Regions from separate parts of the Streptomyces sp. NPDC086077 genome, predicted to be linked through region 1. Evidence: riboswitches for the same ligand, from Rfam matches in the RefSeq annotation. Region 1 holds a riboswitch; each other region holds the start of a gene.
The links. Region 1 has a riboswitch for cyclic di-AMP ahead of AB0O67_RS05750 (transglycosylase SLT domain-containing protein). Riboswitches for the same ligand answer to the same signal wherever they lie in the genome.
Positions count from the first base shown of each region.

Region 2: linked by a shared signal. The riboswitch ahead of AB0O67_RS04340 (NlpC/P60 family protein) and the one ahead of AB0O67_RS05750 (transglycosylase SLT domain-containing protein) in region 1 are both predicted to bind cyclic di-AMP.
Region 3: linked by a shared signal. The riboswitch ahead of AB0O67_RS29150 (M23 family metallopeptidase) and the one ahead of AB0O67_RS05750 (transglycosylase SLT domain-containing protein) in region 1 are both predicted to bind cyclic di-AMP.
Region 4: linked by a shared signal. The riboswitch ahead of AB0O67_RS16445 (transglycosylase family protein) and the one ahead of AB0O67_RS05750 (transglycosylase SLT domain-containing protein) in region 1 are both predicted to bind cyclic di-AMP.

Region 1 covers NZ_JBFBJT010000012.1:12,284-15,483, reverse strand. The annotation lists gene AB0O67_RS05760 (carboxymuconolactone decarboxylase family protein) at 128-589, shown strand; gene AB0O67_RS05755 (Cof-type HAD-IIB family hydrolase) at 655-1,533, shown strand; gene AB0O67_RS05750 (transglycosylase SLT domain-containing protein) at 1,497-1,976, opposite strand; cyclic di-AMP (ydaO/yuaA leader) riboswitch at 1,980-2,162, opposite strand; gene AB0O67_RS05745 (CocE/NonD family hydrolase) at 2,440-3,200, opposite strand, start outside.
Region 2 covers NZ_JBFBJT010000008.1:76,879-80,078, reverse strand. The annotation lists gene pcrA (DNA helicase PcrA) at 1-997, opposite strand, end outside; cyclic di-AMP (ydaO/yuaA leader) riboswitch at 1,364-1,519, shown strand; partial or broken gene AB0O67_RS04340 (NlpC/P60 family protein) at 1,527-2,703, shown strand; gene AB0O67_RS04335 (hypothetical protein) at 2,792-3,145, opposite strand.
Region 3 covers NZ_JBFBJT010000133.1:8,150-11,349, reverse strand. The annotation lists gene AB0O67_RS29155 (SpoIIE family protein phosphatase) at 1-1,174, shown strand, start outside; cyclic di-AMP (ydaO/yuaA leader) riboswitch at 1,390-1,569, shown strand; gene AB0O67_RS29150 (M23 family metallopeptidase) at 1,581-2,630, shown strand; gene AB0O67_RS29145 (PrsW family intramembrane metalloprotease) at 2,739-3,200, opposite strand, start outside.
Region 4 covers NZ_JBFBJT010000048.1:31,261-34,460, reverse strand. The annotation lists gene AB0O67_RS16455 (cytochrome P450) at 1-181, shown strand, start outside; gene AB0O67_RS16450 (transglycosylase family protein) at 327-1,412, shown strand; cyclic di-AMP (ydaO/yuaA leader) riboswitch at 1,619-1,798, shown strand; gene AB0O67_RS16445 (transglycosylase family protein) at 1,802-2,482, shown strand; gene eno (phosphopyruvate hydratase) at 2,776-3,200, shown strand, end outside.

The DNA of each region.
Region 1 (3,200 bases):
CCGGAAAGGTGTATCGCGTCGGCGCATCGGAAACTCGTCCCGCCGATCCGTCACAACGACCGCCCCCGATCCGTCAGTGCGGTGAAAGCAAGCATCACACCGGCCACTGACAACAGGAGGCGGCATCATGCAGGCACGGATGACCAACCCGGCGTACGTCCTCCCGGGCGCGCTGAAGGGTATCGGGACCCTCTTCCAGGCCATCGGGGAGAGCGGGCTCGACCAGGAGGTCGCGGAGCTCGTCGGACTGCGGGTCAGCCAGATCAACGGCTGCGCCGCCTGCGTCCACGGACATGTGAACAATCTGCGCAAAGCGGGCGTGAGTGAGGAGCGCATCGCCTCGGTCGCCGCCTGGCGGCACGCGCCCTTCCACAGCGACGCCGAGCGCGCCGCGCTGACCCTCGCGGAGACGGTGACGCGGCTCGCGGACCGCTCGGAGGAGCCGGTTCCGGACGCGTTGTGGGACGAGATCGCCGACCACTTCGACGAGAAGGAAGTGTCGGCGCTGATCCTGACCGTCGCGCTGACGAACATGTTCAACCGCATCAACGCCACGATCAAGGAGCCGGCAGGCACCACGTGGGGGTGAAAAGCAGACAGTGGGAAGGTAGTTGGGAATGAACGGCGGGGGTGCGGTGTCCGTATTCTCTGATCATGGCCGCACCCACCGCATATGCCGCGCGCACCGAGTACGCGCGCACCGACTACGCCCTCATCGCCACTGACCTGGACGGAACGCTGCTCCGCGGCGACGACACGGTCTCCGACCGTTCGCTCGCCGCGCTCGCGCGGGTCTCGGCGGCCGGTGCCCGGCATCTGGTGGTGACCGGACGGCCGGCGCCGCGAGTGCGACCACTGCTGGAGGTCGTGGGCGGCGGGGGGCTCGCGGTGTGCGGGCAGGGCGCGCAGTTGTACGACGCCGGCGCGGACCGTCTGCTGTGGTCCGTCACGCTGGACCGGGAACTCGCGGAGACCGCGCTCGGAAAGATCGAGGCCGAGGTCGGCCAGGTGTACGCGGCCGTCGACCAGGACGGCGTCGACGGGCTCACCCTCATCGAGCCGGGGTACCTGATGCCGCACCCCACGTTGCCCGCGGTGCGCATCGATCGCCGCGACGACCTCTGGTGCGCGCCGATCAGCAAGGTGCTGCTGCGCCATCCGACGCTGTCCGACGACGAGTTGGCGGCGGTGGCCCGCATGGTGGTCGGCTCGCTCGCGACCGTCACCATGTCCGGTCCCGGGACGGTCGAGCTTCAGCCGTGCGGGGTCACCAAGGCGACGGGGCTGGCGCTGGCGGCACGGCAACTGGGCGTGAGTCCGGAACAGACCATCGCCTTCGGGGACATGCCCAACGACATCCCCATGTTCGACTGGGCCGCGCACGGCGTCGCCATGGCCAACGCCCACCCCGAGCTCAAGGCGGTGGCCGACGAGATCACCCTGTCGAACGAGGACGACGGCATCGCCGTCGTCCTCGAACGGCTGCTGGCCAGGCCTCAGTACGCGCCGAAGACGTTGTCGATCGAGCCGTAGCGGTCGGCCGCGTAGTTGCAGGCGGCGGTGATGTTGGCGACCGGGTCGTACGGGTCGTACGCCGTGCCGGGCACGTGGTAGGCCGCGAAGGTGGGGTCGATGACCTGGAGCAGGCCCTTCGACGGGGTGCCCTTGGCGGCGTTGGAGTCCCAGTTGTTGATGGCGTTCGGGTTGCCGGACGACTCGCGCATGATGTTGCGGTAGATACCGTTGTAGGAGCCCGGGATCCCCTGCTGCGCCATGATGTCGAGCGACTGGCGGATCCAGCCGTCGAGGTTGTTCGGGTACGCCGTGACGGAGCTGACGGCCGTGGGCGTGGCGGCGGACGCGGTGGTCGCGCCGATGAGCGGCAGGGCGAGCAGGGCGGCGCCGGTACCGGCGACGGCGAGCTTGCGAGCGATGCGGGCAGTACTGGTACGGCTCTGCTGACCGTTTGCAGTCATGGGGACTGTCCTCTCCGGTGCCTGCGAGGTGAGCTGTCGGGTTCGGGTTGGGAGGTGCCCGGCCGCCCTCATGCGAGTGCGACTTCACCCCGAGCCGTTCCGGTGTGCCGTGGCGTGCGGCGTCCGGTCCGGCGGCTTACCTGGGTCCCCCGCTCCTGCCGTGCGGTGAGTGAGTCCGTCATGGGTGGCGCGGGCGGCGGCAGGATTCGGCGTTCCGCCCGACTGGCCGGGAACGTATGCGAGAGCACATGTCCGAAACAAGTGGTCGTTTCACATATCGCGGGATTTGATCTTCGAAGCGCCTGTTTGCCGCTCTTGATCCTTTGCGGTTGAAAAGAGTCAACTCGGCCATGTGCCAAGGCGGATCGCCGCGTCCATGTAAGGGACTCGTGAAGGCGTGCGAGTGAGCCAACTCACGCGAGTGCAGAAGAATCGCAAATCGGGCAATAGGCCCAAGTCCTAGTTAACTGGCGGCCCGTGGAATTCGCTTCTCCCAGGTGCGGTGGAAGGTCACCTCGGCACCAGAGGTGCAAATCACCTCATTTGAGGTCAAAAAGTACTCCGCGGTGCAGGCGATCTCCGACCGTGTGCGGATCGTGGTGTCCCAGGCGAGCTCCGGGCGGTGCAGCCGGATCGTCCAGTCCGAGCGGGCGCGGGCGGACAGCGGATCCTCCTCGCCGATGGCGTACGCCTCCAGCGCCTCCTCGGTGACCTCCAGCCCGTCCGGGTACACGCGCGTACCGCCGTGGCGTGGTTGGTCGAGCTCCAGCCGCCACTCGCCCTTGGCGACGTCGCGCACGACCATTCGTCCGGGGCGCGGTTCGTCGAGGGTGGCCGGGTGGGCGACGCCGAGCGGTTCGGACTGCTCCGGCTCCTCGAAGGTGACGGGCGGGACGGCCGCACACGCGCGTACCGGCAGTTCGAGAGCGCTGCCGGACGGGTCCAGGGTGAAGCCGGCCGCGGAGTCCGGCTGGGGCCAGATCCAGGGCCAGTACGCGGAGGCGAGCGAGAGGCGGATGCGGTGGCCGGGTGGGAAGGCGTACCCGATGCCGCTGAGCCCGAAGGTGACGTCCTCGGTGGCCCCAGGGGTCCACGGCACGGTCCGGTCGCGTCCCTCGCGCGCGGAGAGGTCCATCACCCCCCGGGTCACCAGCGTCGAGGAGCCGTCCGGCGCCACGTCGCACACGCGCGCGACCACCTGCCCGCGCGGCACCTCCGAGGTCA
Region 2 (3,200 bases), on a different contig from region 1:
ACTGGTCGGCGTCGCCCACCACGCACAGCTCGGCGGGCGGCAGGTCGTCCTGGCCGGGTGGTACGTCGACGTCCTCAGCGGCACGCTCGCCGGTGCCGACGAGCTCGCGCACGAGGGCGTACTGGGCGTGGTTGGTGTCCTGGTACTCGTCGACCAGGACGTGCCGGAAGCGGCGGCGGTAGTGCTCGGCGACGTCCGGGAAGGCGCGGAGCAGGTTGACCGTCGTCATGATCAGGTCGTCGAAGTCGAGGGCGTTCGCCTCGCGCAAACGTGACTGGTACAGCGCGTACGCCTGGGCGAGGGTCTTCTCGAAGCCGTCGGTGGCCTGGGCGGCGAAGTCCTCCTCGTCGATCAGCTCGTTCTTGAGGTTGCTGATCTTGGCGCTGAAGGACTTGGGCGGGAAGCGCTTGGGGTCGAGGTCCAGGTCGCGGCAGACCAGGGACATCAGGCGCTTGCTGTCGGCGGCGTCGTAGATCGAGAAGGACGAGGTGAAGCCGAGCTTCTTGGACTCCCGGCGCAGGATGCGCACGCAGGCGCTGTGGAAGGTCATCACCCACATCGCGTTCGCCCTGGGGCCGACCAGTTGCTCGACGCGCTCCTTCATCTCGCCCGCGGCCTTGTTGGTGAAGGTGATCGCGAGGATCTGGCCCGGGTGCACCCCGCGCTCGGCGAGGAGGTGGGCGATGCGGTGGGTCAGGACCCGCGTCTTGCCGGAGCCGGCGCCGGCGACGATGAGCAGCGGGGAGCCGGAGTGGACGACGGCGGCGCGCTGGTTGTCGTTCAGCCCCTCCAGGAGCACGGCGGCGTCCAGGGCGGGGCGCGGGGCGCCGTCGCGGTAGTAGGCGTCCCGGTCCGGGGGCACGTCGAACTTCCCGCCGAACAGATCGTCCGGAAGCGCATCCGGAGCGTGATCGTCCTCGGGCGGCGGCGGAGGCTCCTCGTGGGCCCGTGGGGCCTGGAGGTCCGCCAGGAAGCTGTCGTCAAAGAGGCTGCTCATCGCTCTCCGAGTCTAGGGCGCCCCACTGACAACCCGCTCCCGCCCCGAGAACATACCGGCCACGAAAGGCCGGCGATCTTGCGGAGGAGCCCGCGATCACGGCCCGGGAAGGCGGCCGGTGAAGGCGGGGGGCGCCAGCGGACCATCATGCGGGTCCCGGCCCGTTATCGCCCGGCACCGGCGCTGACCAGGCGCTCACCGTCCGAACACGGTCTCACGCGGGGCGTGACCACCGGCCGAAGGTCACGAAAATGTATCGGGCATATCGCCCACCAACCTTCACACGGACCACACGAGTTGGCTACCGTGCCGGACAGGCCGCACGACTCTTACCGGCGAACGTCGCCGGGCCGCGCGGCCTCCGCCGAGTCCGATGCGCCCAAGGCAGCCGGAGCCGGGGACCCACCGAACTTGGGGTGAATCGGCCCAAATCCCTTCCGGGGAGCGGACCGTAGGGCAACCCTTCCGAACCACCCGCCCGAACCCGACAGCTAACCCGGTAGGCGGCAGATGGAAGGAGTCGCCTCCTTTGGCGTCGCACCGCAAGTCGCGCCCCACCGGCGCGCGGGTGGCAGGCATACGCACACCGGCCCTCGCCACCGCTGCCCTGACCTCCGTGGCCCTGCTCTCCCAGACCGCCAACGCCGAGCCCTCGGCCGACGACAAGCCGAGCCTCGAGGAGGTCGAGAAGAAGGTCGGCGATCTCTACCGCCAGGCGGAGTCGGCGACCGAGAAGTACAACGCGGCCAAGGAGAAGACCTCGAAGCAGCGCAAGCGCGTCGACACTCTCCTGGACGACGTTGCCCAGCGCGCACAGAAGCTGAACGAGGCGCGTGAGGAGCTGGGGTCGTACGCCGCCGCCCAGTACCGCTCCGGGGCCTCCGTCCCCGACACCGCCACCTTCCTGCTCGCCGACTCCCCGCAGGACTACTTCGACCAGAACCAGCTGATGGGCCGTCTGACCAGCCGCCAGAAGAGCGCGGTCGACGAGTACTTCACCGAGCAGTCGGCGACGATGAAGAAGCGCCAGGAGGCCACTCGGAGTCTGGAGACGCTCACCGAGTCGCAGAGCGATCTGCAGTCGGGCCAAGGCCACCGTCCAGAAGAAGCTCGCCGACGCGCGGGCACTGCTGTCGGCTCTGACCGCCGAGGAGAAGGCCCGCCTCGCGGCGATCGAGAAGAAGAAGCAGGAGGAGGCCGAGCGCAAGGCCGCCGAGCTCGCCCGGCAGCAGGAGCAGCGGCGTCAGGAGGCGGCGCAGCGCGAGCGGGAGTCCTCGAACGCCGATACCTCGGCAGGCACGGGCGACGAGTCCGGCTCCGGAGACTCCGCGTCGGACTCCGGGTACGGCACCAAGGCGGAGAAGGCGCTCGCCTTCGCCCGCGCCCAGATCGGCAAGCCGTACGTCTGGGGTGCCACCGGCCCCGAGTCCTACGACTGCTCCGGCCTCACCCAGGCCGCCTGGAAGGCCGCCGGCGTCACCCTCCCGCGCACCACCTACGACCAGGTCGACGCCGGGACGACGGTCTCCGTCGCCGCCGCCCGGCCGGGCGACCTGGTCTTCTTCTACGACGACATCACCCACGTCGGCCTGTACATCGGCAACGGCATGATGATCCACGCCCCGAAGCCCGGCGCGTACGTCCGCGAGGAGTCCGTCTACTACGACGGCGAGTCCTCCATCCACAGCGTCGTCCGCCCGGCCTGACAAGGGCGCCGCGAGGCGGCCGGAGAGGCGATCGAAGGGCACGCGCGCGTGCGGCGGTTTCCGTGGCACGCGCGCGTGGGGCGGTGCGTCAGGTCCAGAGCACGGCGATGAAGACGTTCGCCGTGGTCAGTAGCCCCACCAGAGCGAACATGCCCTTGTCCACCTTCTCGTCGTCCCGTTTCACGTAGACGAGGCCGAGGATCACGATCAGCAGCGCCAGTTTCACGCCGATCTTGATGTTGTTGACGGGCTGGTCGTCCGCCTGGTTGAGGCCGACCAGGATCACGCCGGTGACCAGCATGGTCAGTGCGCCGTGCAGCATCGCCGGGACGAATCGCGCGGTGCCCTGGCCCATCGCCTTCATCTGGGTGAGGAAACCACCGAGGAGGGAGGCGATGCCGATGATGTGCAGGCCGACGAAGAGGTGGATGAGTACGTCCATGGGGCCGGAGCCTAATCAGGCAGTTCAGGGCCGCCCGACACCGGGCCGCCCATGG
Region 3 (3,200 bases), on a different contig from region 1:
CGCCGCCCTCGGCGGCCGGGACGACTCCTCCACGCTGGCGCGCCCGGTGCCGCCCGTGCCCCCTGTGCCGCCCTCCGAGGGACGACGGATCTCCCTCGCCCGCGCCTTCGTCCGGGCGCTCCCCGTCCTGCTCCTGGTCATCGGCGGCAGCTACGACTACTTCACCCCGCGCGGCTTCACCGGTGCCCCCCTCTTCACCGCCGCCCCGCTGGTCGCCGCCCCGCTCCTGTCCCGCCGCGCCACGGTCCTCACCGGTGTCGTGGCCGTCGCCCTGGTCATCGGGCTGCAGATCCGGTACGGCACCCTGATGCAGGTCGAACCGTTCACCGAACTGCTCACCGTGGCCACGGTCGCCGTCCTCGCCGTGCTGATCAACATGCTGGTCCGGCGCAGCCACGCCCGCCTCGACTCGGCCTGGGAGATCGCCGAGGCCGCCCAGTTCGCGGTGCTGCCGGAGCCGATGCAGCGGATTTGCGGGTTCGAGATCGCCGCGCGCTACGAGGCCGCCCAGGCGGACGCCTTCATCGGCGGCGATCTCTACGCGGTGCAGGACAGCCGGTACGGCGTGCGGCTGGTGGTCGGGGACGTGCGGGGCAAGGGCATGGGGGCGGTCGCGGCGGTCGCGGTGGTCATCGGGGCGTTCCGGGAGGCCGCCGAGCGCGAGACGACGCTGGAGGCGGTCGCACAGCGGCTGGAGCGGGCGCTGGCGCGCGAGGGCACCCGCCGGGAGGGGATCGACGCCTTCGAGGGGTTCACCACCGCCGTACTCGCCGAGATCCCGCACGAGGACGGGGTCGTACGGATCCTCAACCGCGGCCATCCACCGCCGCTGATGCTGTACGCCGACGGCACCGTGAGTCCGCTGCCCGCCCGTGATCCGGCGCTTCCGCTCGGGATGGGCGAGCTGGGCATCTGGCCGGACCGTGCGGAGGTGTCCCGGTTCCCGGGCGGGGCGACGCTGCTGCTGTACACCGACGGCCTGTCGGAGGCCCGCGACGCGCAGGGCGCCTTCTACGATCCCGCGGCCCGGCTGGCCGGCCGGACCTTCTGCAGCCCCGGCGAACTGCTGTGCACGGTGGCCGAGGAGGTACGCCGGCACAGCGGCGGCGGCACCACCGACGACATGGCGCTGCTCGCGGTCCGGCGACCGGCCGACGACTGTCACCGGGTGTGATCGAACGGAAGCCCTCCGCATAACAACTGACATACAGTCAGATGTGGAGATCGCTCTGAACCGCGGTCAACTCGCCCGATTTTCGCCATTCATGGACCTGTACGTCCCGACAGGAAGCGTTAATGATCAAGTGGAACGGCTTGGAAATCAGGCCCCGGTTCTATTAACGTCCGATAACGCAGCGCGGTCGTCCCAGCCGTCACAAGAGGCGGCTCCGTGCGCACGCGCCGAATCCCGCGCGAGGCCCTCACCGGCCGCACAAGGGAACCGGGGAACCATCATCTTGGGGTGAATCGGGCGTATGCCGCCGTAGCAGTACGGCTGGTTTACGCGCGTAGGAGACCTTCCTGCTCCGAACCCGTCAGCTAACCCGGTAGGCGAGAAGGAAGGAAAGGAGCGCGCCCACGTGGCGTCCAACCGGCCTGCCCCACAGGCCCCGTTCGTGCCGGACCAGCGCACCTCCGACAGCACCGACACGTTCGTCTACGGCGCGCAGCGCACCGACGAGGGCCCGTGGGAGGAGTGGAATCCCACCGCGGAGACCATCCGTCCCGTACGCGGCCGGCACCGTGTCAGCAAGCAGCGCGGCGGCGGACTCGCCCGCAGCTCCACCGTTCTCGGCGTCGGTGTCATAGCCGCGGTCGGCGCGGGCGGCATGGCGAGCGCGAACACCGGCAAGCCGCCGGTGTCGATCTCCATGCCCGACCTGCCCAACGTCGGCTCGCTGATAGCCGACGACGACCCCGACTCCCCCGACACCAAGACCGCCAGCGCCCCGCTCAGCAGCCTCGGCACGGCCACCGTGGACACCGCGGAGGGCACCACCGACGCCGGGGAGAGCCTGCGCGCCCGCATCATCGCGCAGGCCGAGCAGCAGCAGGAGCAGGTCGAGAGCAAGGCCGCCGCGCAGGCCGTGGCCGCCGCCGAGAAGGCCGCAGCCGAGGCCGCCGCCAAGGCGGAGAAGGAGGCCAAGGAGAAGGCCGCCGCCGCCAAGGCGAAGGCCGAGGAGGAGGCCCGGCAGAAGGCCGAGGCCGAGCGGCTCGCCGCGCTGGCCAAGCAGTTCACGCTGCCGACCTCCTCGTACACCCTCACCTCCACCTTCGGTCAGGCCGGCGCCCTGTGGTCCTCTGGCTACCACACGGGCCTCGACTTCGCCGCGCCGACCGGCACGCCCCTCAAGGCCGTGCACAGCGGCACCATCACCGAGGCCGGCTGGAACGGCTCGTACGGCTACAAGACCGTGCTGACCCTCGATGACGGCACCGAGATCTGGTACGCCCACCAGTCGTCGATCGGCGTCAGCGTCGGACAGAAGGTCGCCACCGGCGATGTGATCGGCCGCGTGGGCGCGACGGGCAACGTGACCGGCGCCCACCTGCACATGGAGGTGCACACCGGCAGCTCCGGTGGCATCGACCCGCTGGCCTGGCTGCAGAGCAAGGGCCTCAACCCCTGAGAATCCCGACACGGGTTTTTCGCGAACTCCGGTGGTCCTGACGGCAACCCCCCGACGTCAGGACTGCCGGTTTTCGGCTGTCCGGGGCTGTACCGCGCCCCCTTCGCCCTACGTCCGGTACGGGTTGTACGCGGGGTAGGGCGCCGCGTGCCCGTACATCGGCACCCAGCCGTGGACCGGCGGCATCAGCACCGGCGGCGCGGTCGCCCGCGCCGCGTATTCCAGGGCCGGGCGGGCGATCTCCCGGCGGTTCCACAGCTCCTGGAGCAGCTCGCGTTCCCGTACGACGAAGTCCGCACGGGCGCGGCCCATGCGGCCCCGGCGCCGGAGGAAGGCCAGAGACGTGGCGTACGCCTCGTACTGCGCGACCGTACGGGCCGCCGGTTTGCCTAGGTGGTGGCCGGCGTACTCGCGGGCCAGCCGGCGAGCCCGCATCGAGCCGAGGGCGAACGGCTGCGCGGGCGGGAGCCAGCCGGCGACGACGTAGGCCGGGAGCTCCTCGCGGACGGTCCGCAGCTCCCGCTGGCGCGTCCAGATCACCAGCCAGGTCAGCAGCCCGAACGCGGGCAC
Region 4 (3,200 bases), on a different contig from region 1:
CTACTGTCTCGGCGCGCCCCTGGCCCGCCTGGAGGGCCGGACCGCGCTCGCCACTCTCCTCACCCGTCTCCCGGACCTGCGGCTCGCGGTGGATCCGGGCGAACTGCGGTGGCGGGGCGGGCTCATCATGCGGGGACTGCGGACGCTGCCGGTGGAGTTCACGCCCGTGCGGGAAACGTGACGCACTTTCAACTATGTGATCTTCACGTGATCTGTGCGGCATTAACTTGTGACAAGTGATCGTCTGCCTATACGTTCACCCATCAGCGCGGCCTCCCGGCTTCACCGGCCGCGCAGGTCCCCGCCGTCACGCGAAAGGTCCCCGCATGCTCTCCGGGAACGGTCGTCACCGTCGCCCCCGCCAGGCGCCCGCACTCGTCGTCGCCGCCGGTGTGACCGGCTCCGCCATCGCCATCCCCCTCCTTGCCGCCTCCGGTGCGAGCGCGGCAAGCGGGACGACCTGGGACCGCGTCGCGGAGTGCGAGACCGGCGGCTCCTGGAGCGCCGACACGGGCAACGGCTACTACGGCGGGCTGCAACTCTCCCAGCAGGACTGGGAGAAGCACGGCGGCCTCACCTACGCCGCGAGCGCGGACCAGGCCAGCCGTTCGCAGCAGATCGCCGTCGCCGAGAAGGTTCTCGCGGACCAGGGCGTCGGCGCGTGGGCGACCTGCGGCCCGCTGGTGGGGCTCGACGTGGACTCCGAGTCGGCCGCGGTCGACACGGGTGTGGCCGGTGACGCGTCCAGTACGCCGTCCCACACGAGATCCAGCGATTCGGGCAGTCTGTCCCGCTCGCTCGGATTGTCCAACTCGTCCGGCAGCGCCCGCGCCGACGACACGGGCCGGGACGACGACGCGAACGGGTCCGGCAGCTCCAAGGGCGCCGACGGGTCCCACGGGTCCGCCGCGCCCTCGGATTCCACCAGCCCCACGAACTCGGCGAATCCCACGCAATCCGGCGAATCCACTCCGTCCGGCGACGCCGGCTCCCCGGATGTCGGTGACCCGACCTCGCCCGGCTCCAGCGAAACCCCCGAATCGGGCGAATCCTCCTCAAGTTCCCCGTCCTCCGGCGTGCCTTCGAGTGCGCCGAGCACCTCGAGCCTCACGGACGCGGGTGTCCTCGGCACCGGCAAGCACCGGGGAAGCAGCGCCGAGGAGGGCGGCGACCGCGCCGGCGGGTCGGCCGGGCGCCACGCCTCGCGGGACGGTGCTGCCGCCCGTGCGGCCGGCGACGAGGCCTACACGGTCCGGGACGGCGACACGCTCTGGAGCATCGCCGACTCCCATGGCGTGCAAGGAGGATGGGCCGCGCTGTATGTCGTCAACAAGGAAGCCGTCGGCGGCGACCCCCACCACATCTTCCCCGGTCAGACGCTGGACGTAGGCGCGGAGTCGGCCGGCAGGTAGGTGCGGGAAACGGCCCGGGAACAACGGGAGTTCGCGTCACACTTCGAGCCGAATGTCCGATTTGGCGAAAGTGTGGGATGAGTCTCAGAAGCCCTGATCGTCTTTGAAATTCCGTCGATCGCCTGTCTACGGTCATGACCGCTCGCCAACACGAGCCCCGGTTGCCGCAACGCCGAATCCTGCCAGCGGCCGCCCGGGAACAGTCGTCGCGTAAAGCGCCGTAGGCAGGAGCGGGGGACCCAAGGTAAGTGCCGGGCCCGGCGGTTGAGGAGACTCAGCGCCGGAACCGGCTTGGGGTGAAGCCACGCCTCCCACGGAGGTGTGGCCGGGCAACTCAACCGGCCCGAACCCGACAGCTCACCTCGCAGGCGTCGGTGAGGGGATCAACCATGCTGTTTTCCAGCAAGGGCAAGCACCGTCGTTCGTCCAAGACCGTTCGCGCCATCGCCGCGGTCGGCGTCACCGGTGCCGCCGCCGTCGCCGCCCCGCTGATGGCGGCCGGCAGCGCCTCCGCCGCCACGGCCTCCGAGTGGGACGCCGTCGCCCAGTGCGAGTCCGGTGGCAACTGGTCCATCAACACCGGCAACGGTTACTACGGCGGTCTGCAGTTCTCCGCCTCGACCTGGGCCGCGTACGGCGGATCGCAGTTCGCCGGCACGGCCGACCAGGCCTCCAAGGAGCAGCAGATCCAGATCGCCGAGAAGGTGCTCGCGGGTCAGGGCAAGGGCGCCTGGCCCGTCTGCGGCACGGGCCTGTCGAACGCCGCCTACGCCGGCGGCTCCGCCGCGAACGAGTCGCAGAGCACCGACACCGGCACGCGCGCGACCGAGGAGCAGCCGGCCTCGCGTTCCGCGGAGCGTCCGGCCGCGAAGGAGACGGTCACCACGCCGACCGGCGACAAGGTGAAGAAGGGCGACGGCGAGTACGAGGTGGTCGAGGGTGACACCCTCAGCACCATCGCCGCCGAGAAGGACGTCAAGGGCGGCTGGGAGAAGCTGTTCCAGCTGAACAAGGACATCGTCGAGGACGCCGACCTCATCTTCCCGGGTCAGCAGCTGCACCTGAAGTAGAACGGTTCGCCGCCGACCCGCCGGAGGCCCCAGAGGCTCCCGTGAGGGTCACCCCCGTCCCCACGGGCTCCCCGCCCCGGTGCGTCCTCCCCCGTACGCACCGGGGCGGGGCTTTTCGTGTCCCGCTTCCCGCGCGGTGCACCCCCGTCTTTGTTTCGTTCGGAAACAATTTACTCTCGGTTCCGTCCACGAGATGGGCGACCGGCTGGCCGATCGCACGGAGCCGGTTAGGCTCGTCTCGCAGAGCCGCCGCGGTCCTGCTCAATAGCGTCACATCCACGAAGGAGATGCTCGTGCCGTCCATCGACGTCGTCGTAGCCCGGGAAATCCTGGACTCCCGAGGCAACCCCACGGTCGAGGTCGAGGTCGGCCTCGACGACGGCAGCACGGGTCGTGCCGCCGTTCCGTCCGGCGCTTCCACCGGCGCCTTCGAGGCCATCGAGCTCCGCGACGGCGACCCCAACCGCTACCTCGGCAAGGGCGTCGAGAAGGCCGTCCTGGCCGTCATCGAGCAGATCGGCCCGGAGCTCGTCGGCTACGACGCCACCGAGCAGCGCCTGATCGACCAGGCGATGTTCGACCTGGACGCCACCGACAACAAGGGCTCCCTCGGCGCCAACGCCATCCTCGGCGTCTCGCTCGCCGTCGCGCACGCCGCCTCCGAGGCCAGCGACCTGCCGCTCTTCCGCTACCTGGGCGGCCCCAACGCGCACCTGCT